Regions from separate parts of the Paenibacillus sp. FSL H3-0469 genome, predicted to be linked through region 2. Evidence: riboswitches for the same ligand, from Rfam matches in the RefSeq annotation. Region 2 holds a riboswitch; the other holds the start of a gene.

Region 1 (5,957 bases), 3.5 Mb from region 2:
ATCCGGCGATTATGGCCACACGCGCAACTTCCCTTCATTATGAAGTTCAGACCAAGGTGGAGTTTCATCCCGATCATTACTCGGAAACGGCGGGTATGGGGCTATACTATGATTCGAATAATTGGCTGTACGTTCACTTGACCCACTCCGAATTAGAGGGTACCGTTCTATACGTACTTCAGGCCAAGCTGGGACAACGCATTGAGCTAGTCCACCATTACATTCCAGTCCCTGAAGACACAGCGGAGTTGAAGATAATTTATCATTCAGGCATCGCGAGTATCCTTTACCGCTTCGGAGATAACGGGGATTGGCAAGCTTTTGTAGAAAACATTGATGTACTCTATCTGTCGGATGAAGGCGTGAACGGGGAGCCGGGGGAGATTGGCGGATTTACAGGCTTGTTCAATTTCATCGGTTCCGTTGATGCCCACCAGCATGACTCCTTCGCTGATTTTGACTACTATGGAGTGAAGAATTACTAGCCAAGGACGCCATACGTTCTTCCGCCCGGGTGTGCCCGGAGCCGTGGTGAACTGGTGAAAACGCCGGAGATGGTGTACCTTAGTAGTATTAGTCTTTAGGAGTGGTGAAGTGTTGTGAAGAAAAGTAGACAAACCCCCTTGCTGGTCGCGGCTTCTATCCTGCTGATTATTATCAGCAGCCTAATCCCGTCGGATCAATCGGCTTGGCTGGGGGCGTTACAGACCCTTATGCTGGGAGCCGGATTGCTCGGCTGCTGTATGGCCTTTTGGCGGTTTGCCAAGGGCGGTAAGGGTGGTAAGAGTGGGAAAGGCAAGAGCTGAGTTCTAGGTAATGGACGGTTGGCGAAGACAGGATCAGTTCATGGGATGGTTGAGCTATGTAAGGTGAGCCAGGCACAGTATGGGTGCGTGCTGGTGCTGAGAGTCAAGGACGAAGTCGCGGCGGATGCTGCGGCTTTATTTGATAGATAAGAATTTATATGTTTCGGGGTCCCCGCAAAGTACCTGAGGCATCATCGATGCTAAAGCCCCACTTTGTGGGGGGATGTTGTTTTGTAGGCGGACTCAGAGGCCCTTATTTTGTGAAAAAGACCGATTATCTCCCCGTTGCGGACTGAGAGGACGTTAAGGGGCTGGGTGGAGCGAAAAATTTGGCGGAATGGGTTAAATAAGCGCCTCTCAGTCCGCATGGACTTCAGAATGGTCCCATTTGCCGAAATAGCGGATCTGTAGTCCGCAGCCCGCCCGCCACATCAGACTCCTTCTGCCGCATCCGTATCCTGATTCCGCCACATCCAACTCATTCCGCCGCACTCATTCCTATAGCCCATGCTAATCCCCCGACTCATCCCGCCGAAGGGCGGTGGACCGCAGGCAAGGCCGAATGTGCGGCTGCCATCTGTTCGCGTATTCCTCTTAGCCGGGCCTTCAGCTCGGGAATGCTGCACTCCAGGATCAGGCTGATGTCGGGCAGGGGGAGCTGGATGCCGTACCATAAGGCACTGGCGACATGATCGTCCCATTTAAGCAGGGCAGGAGCGCAGCGGCTACGATCCCGGGTGAGCATGGCACATTGGCGGATGCACTCTCTGTAGGCAGCCGCAGCAGCACCGTCCCCGGAGAGGCTGCCCTTCAGCCATAGTGGATGGAGTGCCACGAAGGTGGCGGTGGTTGCTTGTTCGGCACGGGCGCCTTTTTCCAGCAGCAGACAGCTAAGCGCATAGACGGGCCCGCTATATTGCTGGGTGTAGTGGTTGAATCCGGCAGCAGCTGTTAGTTTGGGCGGTAAGGGGTCAGGCATGTGGTCACGTTCCTTTCTGAATCTATACTGTGCAGTTCATTCCAGTGCGCAAAAAACCGCAGGCAGAGGAGGACCTCTGCCTGCGGTTTTGGGTAACAGGCATAAGACGCCTGGCACAAAAGCTTGGCGGATCAGGGCTCTCTCCTTACGCTTACGAGGTTAGCTGTCGGATTCGGACGGTGAGAGTCGCCCTACCTGCCGGAGACCTGCGCGTGGCATTCTCCTTCGGATTCACCCCAAGTCGGCCAGACGGCCGGATGGTTCCCCCGTTTTCCACATGACGGAAATTCAGCGTGCATGCATTGCTCATTTTCATGAATACACTCATTTGCTTTCAACACGAATCATACACTTTTCGGAGGTGGGTTGTAAAAATGGAAAAGAGTGCTATTCGCCTTATTTTCAGCAAATGGCTGAATGGCTGTGCATAGGGAAGCCAAAACTCACATTTGTAGCAGATTATCTGCCATTTATCTCGCTCAAGCGCTGTTTTTTATTTTTGGCAGACGGCGGTGGGGATGAAGGCCCCTTGTATTAGACTACCACCACAGCGGAACCTTCTGATTCTTCCAGGCAATGATCCGCTTCACCTCACGAACGGTTCCTGTTGTAATCGCATAGTTGCTTCGCTGCGCTGCATGAAGGTCCAGGAAGTGCAGCATCCCTCCATAAGTCCCTACAGCCAGCAGAGTCTCATCCCGATTGACAGCTAAGCCTGAAATAGTGCTTCCGGCATAATAACGCCACAGCTCCCGCCCCTCTGCATCAATGAGCCTCAAGTAGCCATAGGCATCGCCAATCACAACACCATTCTTCAGCGCTGCCGCCGCATACACCCGGGCTTCCTCGTTAACAAGCGGATATTCCTGATCTGCCGGGAGTTCTCCTCCTTCCACATCTTCAAGGGGAACGGCAAGGGTAACGCCATTATAGAAGTGGCAGGAATTGTACCATACGCTATGCTGGTCCTTTGTAAATATTGTATAGTGCGGGTAACTGGATTCCGGATTGAATAGGTGAACCTGCCCTGAAGTTGTGTCATATAAAAGATGATCACTGCCCTGGCTGCCATAGGCAATCCATCTTCCATCCGGAGAGACGGCACCATGCGGCATGTCAATTTCAATATGCTCCAGCTCATCTGCTTTATATTCTTCGAGATCCGGATGCAGCAGCTTCACCTCCCAGGGCTTCTCCTGCGATTGCTGGACCAGGAAAATCCCCTGGCTCGTAACAAGCAATAACGCCCCGCCCCCGTTAAAAGGAATGACCTGCTCCAAGGGTAACGCCTGGTCCAGGCTCTCTATGTCCAAGACGGGAAAGTCCGGGTCCAGTGCTTGAATCGTTCCATTCAGCTCACGCCATGAGAGGGTGGCTACAACTGTACCCTGAAGTGTGCTGTTCATAGAATGCATAATGGTAATCCCCTGAGTTCCGGCGAGCGCATAGAACTGATTATCAGGAGATGCCCCAACCAGGCTATACTCGCCGAATACGGAAATAACATCCTTATGTACAGCCACAACTGCTTTCTTCTCCCAAGGGGTGCCGGTGCTGAATACCACAGCATCATCACTGATGAAATGGATACTGCGGATCGCCTGCATCTCCTTCTGAAAGTGGCCGGAGAGCGGCCACGTTGCCGCCGGCAATTGCGCCCGCAGCTCAGCAATCTCACCGCGCTCATTAGCTCCCCGAATCATCTTATAGATTTTGGCAGCGAGGGCACCGCGTGTATCCTCTGCGGGTTCATTTCCCGCTTTGTCCCAGCCTTCAGTCAGTCCTTTATGTACGAATTGGTTAACGTCGCGCGCATAACGCTGCCCTTCTTCACGCCATTTAGCAGCCTGCTCATCTTGTAGCCAGTTCAATTGATCAGTCCTCCTGTTCCAGATATATATAAATATACATATTTTACATCAATGAATCGCAAAAAAAAGGTGCTGCTCCTCTTGAGAGGAGAGCACCTTTGTGTATATTACAGAACAGCAGCATCCATAAGCTCCTGGAGCTCAGGAAGATTGAAGCCCTTGACTGCGCGGTCCCCGGATACAGTGACTGGAATGCCCATGAAGCCCAGCTTCTCCACTTCCTCCTGATAGACCGAGCTTGTCATCACATCCCGCACCTCGAAGGGAATGCCTTTGCTCTCCAGCAGCTGCTTGACCTGATTGCATTCGCTGCAGCCGTAGGTCGAATAGACAATTACGTTCGCGCTCATTGTTCCACTGCTTCCTTTATCGCTTTTTGGGTAATCTTCCAGTGTGAGGTGTTCCAGCGGACTTCGCTGTCCTCCAGCAGGAAGATTTGCGGGGATTCATGCTTGATCCCGAAATCCTCAGCAATTTGATTGGAGACAGGACGGTCTTCGATCACATGGACAACGGCTGCAGGAGTATCTGAATGCTGGGCATAGGCCTGGAATTCCTCGTTGGCCTTGGCGCTGATCGGGCAGGTGGTGCTGTGCTTGAAGAGCAGTTTTTTGCCAGGCTGCCCGATATATTGCTCTAGTTCTTCCTTGGTGTGAATTTGTTGAATAGACATCGGAGGATCACCTTCCTGGGTAAGAGTTAATGAAACCTGTTGTCAACAATTGTGTTGTTAACAACTATTAGTCATGATTGTAGCATAGTTCAAAATTAAAGCAAAAGTAAAGTTCTGCTTAGCCCGGCCCCTCCCTTGCAGGATGTTGTTAACGGCCCGAGGCCATGCTAATGTGAGAGGGATGAACCTAGGCTCGGTGCATAATCATGCAGATATGAGGGGGGAGCTCATGAAAAGGGTTGCTTGTGTTACCGGTGCTGACCGTGGACTGGGATTTTGCCTCGTTCGATCTCTTTTGGAGAGTAAGTACATGGTGTTTGCCGGACAGTATTTGCCGGACCCTGCGGCATTGGAAGCTTTGAAAGCGCAATACCCGGATAGCCTGAGGCTGGTCCCTCTTGATATCGGCAATGCAGGGAGCGTAAAGGAGGCTGCACGGAGTATTGCCGGGAGTACAGGGCACCTTGATATAATTATCAATAACGCGGGGATTATCCACCGGTCGGATGATGCAACGGTGCTCGTGGATATGGATGATGAAGCAATGGCGGAGATTTATAACGTGAACACGCTGGGTGCGCTAAGGGTGAGCAATGCATTGATGGGCTTACTGCTGCAAGGCCGCCAGCGTCTGGTGGTTAATATCTCATCGGAGGCCGGAAGCATCGGACGGAACAAGCGGATCAATATGTATGGCTATTGTATGTCCAAGGCAGCGCTTAATATGCAGTCTTCGCTGCTGCACAATCATCTGCGTGCGATGGGCGGACAAGTGATGGTCTTCCATCCCGGCTGGCTGCAGACCTATATGAACGGGGAGAAGGATGCGAAGGCGCCTGTAACTCCTGAAGAATCGGCAGGCAAGATTATGACGATCGTTCATAACCATAAGATGTATCTGGCCGAAGAACCGGCTTATATTGATCTGGACGGCAATCTCTGGCCCTGGTGATACGAACATTCAGACAGGCTATCTTGGCAAAAGAGAGGTGTGTACATCATGTCTTCATACAAAGCACTGGCGTTCGGCAGCTATACTGAAGTGAAGTACCATCCCTTCGAGGGAGTAGACCGTGAACTGGAGCAGCTCCTTGAGCCCGAGTTCCAGGTGGTCTCCACCGAGGATTACGGACGGATGAACCGGGCAGAGCTGGCAGAATGCAGACTGGTGATCTCCTATACGGAGTTCTCCGAGGAGCAATTACCCGCTGCGCAGAGCGGGGCCCTGCTCGCTTATGTGGCTGGCGGCGGCGGGCTGCTTGTCGTGCACAACGGCATATCCCTGCAGCGTAATCAGGAGCTTGGGGCGATGCTGGGTGCCCGGTTCACCCATCATCCGGCGTTCACAGCGCTGCAGATGAAGGTGACTGCGCCGGAGCACCCGATTATGGAGGGGATCTCTGATTTTGTGATAGAGGACGAGCCTTATTATTTCGAGCGGCATCCCCATTTCGGGACAACGGTGTTGGCCGAATATCCGCATGACGGAGCGATGAGACCGGCTGCATGGTGCCATGCCTTCGGTGAAGGCCGGGTGGTCTATCTGATGCCTGGGCATCATCTGCCTTCCTTCTCCTCAGAGCCGCTGCGCCGGATGATCCGCAGAGGCGGATTGTGGGCTGCCGGAA
Region 2 (5,957 bases):
CAAAGACAAATATGACCAGAAACCCTGCAAAACAAAGCACTCCTGAAGTGATTAGCACGATTTTTGTGTGAAAAGACAGAGCCTTCCAGCTTCTCTTGCGGTATAGATCCAGAATCACAATAAATCCAATTCCACCAATGATAAATAAAAATGAAATGACAATATTGACTAACGGATCACCAACATACCGGCTCAGACTATCCGACCATAATGAAAAACCTGCGTTATTAAAGGCCGAGATGGAATGGAAAATTCCATAATATAGGGCTTTGGCAACACCCAGGTCATTCGCCCACCGGATGGTCAACAACAATGCCCCAAGAGTTTCGAAGATAAATGAGATTAGTACAATGCTTAGTGATAGCCGGACGACCCCTTGTGTTTCAATGGAGTTCGAAGATTGCTGGATGAGTAAACGCTCCTTCAGCCCAATCTTCTTCCCCAGAATTACGGCAATTAGAACACTGAACGTCATGAATCCTAATCCTCCGATTTGAATGAGGAGCAGGATAATGATTTGTCCAAAGTTGGAAAAGTCGGTTCCTGTATCCAGCACCACCAATCCAGTGACACACACAGCTGAAGTTGAGGTAAACAATGCATTTAGCCATCCCACACTAGTTCCGGTGGATGAAGATACCGGTAAGGACAACATAATTGTCCCCAGAATGATGGTTACAGCAAAACCTAAAAGAATAATTCTTGATGAGGTTAGACTGAGTTTTCGAGTAAACCAAAGGTACCTTTTTGTAAACATATCACTGGCTCCTGTAATGATTCTTTTCGTAAATAAACAGCGCTGCGTCACCTTCAAGGGTGTGTGTCCAGTGAGAGTATCAGCCAGGTAGCTCTTGTTGAAAACACTGTTGATCCTTTAGATAATCGAGCAAAAGCCGGTTAAATAATTGCGGTTGACATAGGTGACTAGGATACATGGCATTCTCGATGATCGCTAAATGAGCTTTGGGATACTTAGCCGCTGTTTTTTTAACTTGCTCTAACACCCGCTCATTGTGATTACCTGACACGATCAGCACCGGAATTTGCAGCCGCAGCGCAAACCCGTAACCGTCCGAATACTTCAACGCCATGCGTTGCTTAATCCATTCTGTCGTCCGTTTATGCATAAGCTCTTTTCTCAAGATATGGTAAGCCAAGAGCCACCTGTGATAGGTGATACGTAAAGGCTTGATAAACATTTCAGCAGGGAGATAATGAGAAATCCAGGCACAGAACTGCAACGCTTCTTTCAACTTACTTCCGCTAGCAGAGTAATCACCTTGAAAATAACTATCCACCAAAATCATGGTAATCACCCGCTCAGGGAATAGATAGGCGAACTTCTGGGCAAGTATAGCTCCACTGGAGCAGGCTACAATTACAATCTTTTCTACATCCAGCTTATCTAATAATGCCTTTAGATCCTCAACTTGAGTGTCTACGATCCGGCCAATCTCAACATTCATCTTCCCTGACAGCCCGTTTCCTCTTAGATCATAGACAATTACTTTCGCGCGCTTACTGAAATATTCCGCCTGTGGTTCAAAAAGATGGTGGGAGGTCGAATAATCATGGATAAAAACGATGGGCAGACCGCTACCCGATATCTCATAATACAAGGTTGTTCCGTTGACATCAACAATAGGCACTGCAGGATTCCCCTCTCATGAACGCTTACGGGGTTAGCTGACGGATTCGGACCTGAGTAGCCCTACTCGATATTCTCGAGATTCACCCCGGAACTTTTGGTTCCCCCGTTTCCTTTACAGGAATTCAGCGGCAAATATCATTTCTCAGATTGCTCCTTACTTCTTTCCTTATGGGTCAGCAGATCATCCTGTACGCTGTTTTTCCACAAGGGAACGCCCGAACGGTAGGCCGCCCGGCCATTTAGATGGCCTGCGACCGGCGAAGTGATGAATACAAAAAGAATCGCCAGCAGCAGCTTGACACTGATCTCTCCATCTTTGAACCAAAAGTAAAGGAAGCCGCCGCCCAGTAAACATAACACCCCGAACGTTGCGCTTTTGGTGGCCGCATGTGAACGCAGATAGACATCGGGCAGCCGGATCAGGCCAAAGGCACTGATGCCGCAAAAAATGGCGCCCAGCACCACTAGAATCGAGCTAAACAACTCACCTGTCATGCAGTTCCCCTCCTTCTTCCACAACAACCCCACGTTCGATATACCTTGCGAGTGCAGTGGTTCCAATAAACGTCAGAATACCTATAACCAGAATTACCTCAAGAAAATTGCGGGTATCCAGCAGCATACTAATGACAGTAATCATAGCCAGTACATGAATGCCTATCGTATCTAGGGCGGCCACCCTATCCGAACGGGTAGGTCCTTTCAGAAGCCGGAACAGGCACGCGAGTATGGCCATTCCCAGAATGATCAATGCGGTAGTTAATAGTACGGAGACCATCAGCGGGTCACCTCCATGATCACTTGTTCGAAATTACCCCGGATCTGCTTCACCATTTCCTCAGCATCTTTGATGTCAATGGCATGAATAAATAGGGTCTTCCCATCCCTCGACACATCAAGGGTCAGCGTGCCAGGAGTCAGACATATTAGACAAGACAACAGTGTAACTTCCCAGGCTGAGGTTAACGCCGTCTCATAGGCGAATATTCCAGGGCGGATCGCCAGCTTCGGACGAAGAATATGATAAATTACCACAAAGTTCGAGATGGTCAATTCGCGGATAAAGATCAGCAGCAGCTTGAATATGGACCATAGGCGTTTTAAATAAAATGGCCGGGCCTGAGGCTTGGATCTTCTGAATAACAGCAGCATCCCTATGCCGAGCAGAAACCCGATAAGAAAAGTGGCGCCGGAGCTGCTATTATTGATTGCCATCCACAATAAAGCAACTAACAGATTAAACAAGAATTGTAGAGCCATTATATCTACTCCTTCAGTATGGCTTGAATGTATTCCGCAGGTGAAGCCAGAACCTCTCCGGCCTGTGCTACATAGGCATATAGAGCATCTGCTCCAATACCCATTGCAATGACAAGCACAAGCAGTGCAGCGGCGACAGCAGAAGCTCTCTTCAGGTTCACAGCAGGCAGTTCTCTCTCAGGTTCATTTCCCCAGAAGGCCAGCCTGAACATCTTGATTAAGGAATACAGCACCATAAAGCTTGAGCCGAGACCGATCAGAGACAGTGTCAGCATACCGGCATCCAAAGCTCCGCGGATGATCAGCAGCTTTCCGGCAAAACCGCTCAGCGGCGGAATCCCTACCAATGCAAGAGCCAGGATGAAGAACATCCAGCCCAGCAGCGGATATTTTTTGATCATGCCTCCCATACCACTCAAACGATCTGTTCCTGCTGCGGAGATGATTAATCCGCCCAGTATAAACAGGAGCCCTTTAGCCAGCATATCGTGAAGCAGATAGAAGATGACTCCGTTCAGCGAATCCCCGGTACCTGCAGCAAGCCCGAAAGCCACAAATCCGACACTAATAATGACATTATAGTTAAGAATCCGAGTGATATCCTTGTAGGCCACTGCCCCAATGCTGCCCAGAATCATGGTTGCCGCAGCCATCCAGGCGATCAAGCTATGCGTGAGACTGGTATCATTCACAAACATCAGGGTGAACGTGCGGATAATGGCATATAGTCCTACTTTGGTAAGAAGAGCACCAAATAGTGCTCTGATCGCCGAAGGCGGTGCGCCGTACGATCCTGGGAGCCAATAGAACAGGAACAGCCCCGCTTTTAAGGAGAATACGATTAAAAAAAGTACAGCAATTACGTTCAATATGCCTCCTTGCCCCGCTTCAGCAATCCGCTGTGACAAATGCGCCATATTCAGCGTCCCTACAGCCGCATACAGATACGCTACGGCTGCTACAAACAACGTTGACGACACAATATTGATCAGCAGGTATTTCGCCGTCTCCCGTAACTGCAGCTTGGTCCCTCCCAGGGAGATAAGGGCATATGAAGAAATCAGCATCACCTCAAAGAAGACGAACAAGTTGAAAATATCTCCTGTAAGGAAAGAGCCGTATACCCCGACCAGCAAAAAATGAAAGAAAGTATAATAATAATACCGCTCCCTCTGCTCTCCAATGCTGCTGAAGGAATAGAGCAATATGGCGAAGCTTACGATGGAAGCCATCATCACCATTAGTAAAGCGAACATATCTCCAACAAATACAATTCCGTAAGGGGGTACCCACCCTCCCATTTGTAAGGTCAGAATGCCATCAGCATGTACACGTGTAACCAGCAAGGCTGTACTAAGGATAGTAAGGATACCGCTAACTACGCTAATCCCCCGCTGAAGGCGTATCTGCTCTTTGAATAGAATCAGAATCACTGCTGTACATAACGGAATCAGAATAGGCAGAACCAGAAGGTTATTCATTCCTTGGCCTCCTTGATACTGTCGATTTCATCCGTACCTAAGGCCTGATAAGAGCGGTAAGCAAGCACGAAATAGAAGGCAGTTACGCCGAAGCTGATCACGATAGAGGTCAGGATCAGAGCCTGCGGCAGCGGGTCGACATAAGTCTCCTCATTACCCAGCACAGGAGCTGCCCCCCGCTTGAGTCCGGCCATGGTCAGAAGCAGCAGATGTACACCATGCGTCAGTAAGGAGGTTCCCAGGACAACCCGCAGGAGGATTTTGGACAAAATCAGGTACACCCCTATAGTAAACAGAATGCCTATTGCTATCGCCATTACTAGTTCCATCTTTTATCCCCTCCAATCGTTAAAATAATGTTCATCGCAACTCCTACCACTGCTAAATAGACGCCTAAGTCAAATAGCACAGCTGTTGCCAGTTCGACATCTCCAAGGATAGGAAGATGGAAGTGTCCGAAGGAATGACTCAGAAAAGGGACACCAAAGAGAAATGAGCCTGAAGCTGTAAGAATAGCCAGCATGAGCCCTGCTGCCGTGAGCAGACGGTAGTTTACAGGAAACACTTTACGAATCTGATCCATGCCAAACGCGATGGTTATCAGTATAAGCGCTGCGGAAGTCATCAATGCGCCAATGAAGCCTCCCCCCGGATGATTATGACCTGCAAAGAACAGATACAGGGAGAAGATCAGAATGATGATGACAATTCCTTTGGACATCGTCTGCAGAATCACATCATTACTGCGCAGAGGTACAGCCAGCTGCGGATCAATTCGCTTAGGCTCCTCTTCCATTCTCAGATGGACAAGGGCATAAATGCCCAGCGAAGCGATGCCCAGCACCATGATCTCAAACAAAGTATCGAATCCGCGGAAGTCTACAAGAATGACGTTAACTACATTTTTTCCGCCCGCCAGAGCGTAGCTTTCTTGTAAGAAATACTCGGAGATGGACGCGAACGGACTGCTGCCCATTGCTGCCAGAGCGACCAGCGTCACTGTTACACCCACACCAAGCGAGATGATCAGGTTAGGCAACTTGAAGCGCATGTTCTCCTTCTGCTTCCTCAGCTTCGGCAAGTACCGGAAACAGAGCAGGAACAGGATGACGGACACGGTCTCAATAATCATCTGGGTCAGCGCAAGATCAGGTGCCCGGAAAAGGACAAACAGCAGCGTTACCATGTACCCGACACCGCCAGTGAATAGGATCGCATTGACCCGTGATTTGGCAAAAGGAACAGCAAAGGCTGCCAGCAGCATCGTTACAATAACGGCCCATTCATAGAAGGATAAGTCCGCATACTGCTTCATGCCAAAGCTGATCCCGGGTTCCCGGAGGAGAACACTAAGCACAGCCACGATCAAAAAGCTGAAGATATAGAGTAGATAATGGCGGTTAGAGCCGGTCATATAAGCATCTGTCAAACGCGCAGACCCCCGTTCCAGTAGCCGGAGCGACGCATCATACACCCGGTTAAGCGTATTCCGCCCCCTGGCTTCACGGTCCAGCACCCGCAGACGGGTATAGCTTTTGAACAGGAGAATTCCGGCGGCTACAACA

What was found. Region 2 has a riboswitch for cyclic di-AMP ahead of NSS83_RS03675 (alpha/beta hydrolase). Riboswitches for the same ligand answer to the same signal wherever they lie in the genome.
Positions count from the first base shown of each region.
Region 1: another riboswitch for cyclic di-AMP. It lies ahead of NSS83_RS22600 (hypothetical protein); the one in region 2 lies ahead of NSS83_RS03675 (alpha/beta hydrolase).

Region 1 covers NZ_CP150302.1:5,126,713-5,132,669, forward strand. Annotated here, with positions in the region: gene NSS83_RS22590 (family 43 glycosylhydrolase) at 1-485, shown strand, start outside; gene NSS83_RS22595 (hypothetical protein) at 600-806, shown strand; gene NSS83_RS22600 (hypothetical protein) at 1,330-1,785, opposite strand; cyclic di-AMP (ydaO/yuaA leader) riboswitch at 1,920-2,089, opposite strand; gene NSS83_RS22605 (hypothetical protein) at 2,325-3,656, opposite strand; gene NSS83_RS22610 (glutaredoxin family protein) at 3,764-4,006, opposite strand; gene ytxJ (bacillithiol system redox-active protein YtxJ) at 4,003-4,329, opposite strand; gene NSS83_RS22620 (SDR family NAD(P)-dependent oxidoreductase) at 4,559-5,281, shown strand; gene NSS83_RS22625 (ThuA domain-containing protein) at 5,330-5,957, shown strand, end outside.
Region 2 covers NZ_CP150302.1:878,336-884,292, reverse strand. Annotated here, with positions in the region: gene NSS83_RS03680 (TrkH family potassium uptake protein) at 1-757, opposite strand, end outside; gene NSS83_RS03675 (alpha/beta hydrolase) at 837-1,649, opposite strand; cyclic di-AMP (ydaO/yuaA leader) riboswitch at 1,657-1,789, opposite strand; gene mnhG (monovalent cation/H(+) antiporter subunit G) at 1,787-2,146, opposite strand; gene NSS83_RS03665 (Na(+)/H(+) antiporter subunit F1) at 2,136-2,429, opposite strand; gene NSS83_RS03660 (Na+/H+ antiporter subunit E) at 2,429-2,911, opposite strand; gene NSS83_RS03655 (Na+/H+ antiporter subunit D) at 2,917-4,392, opposite strand; gene NSS83_RS03650 (Na(+)/H(+) antiporter subunit C) at 4,389-4,721, opposite strand; gene NSS83_RS03645 (Na+/H+ antiporter subunit A) at 4,712-5,957, opposite strand, start outside.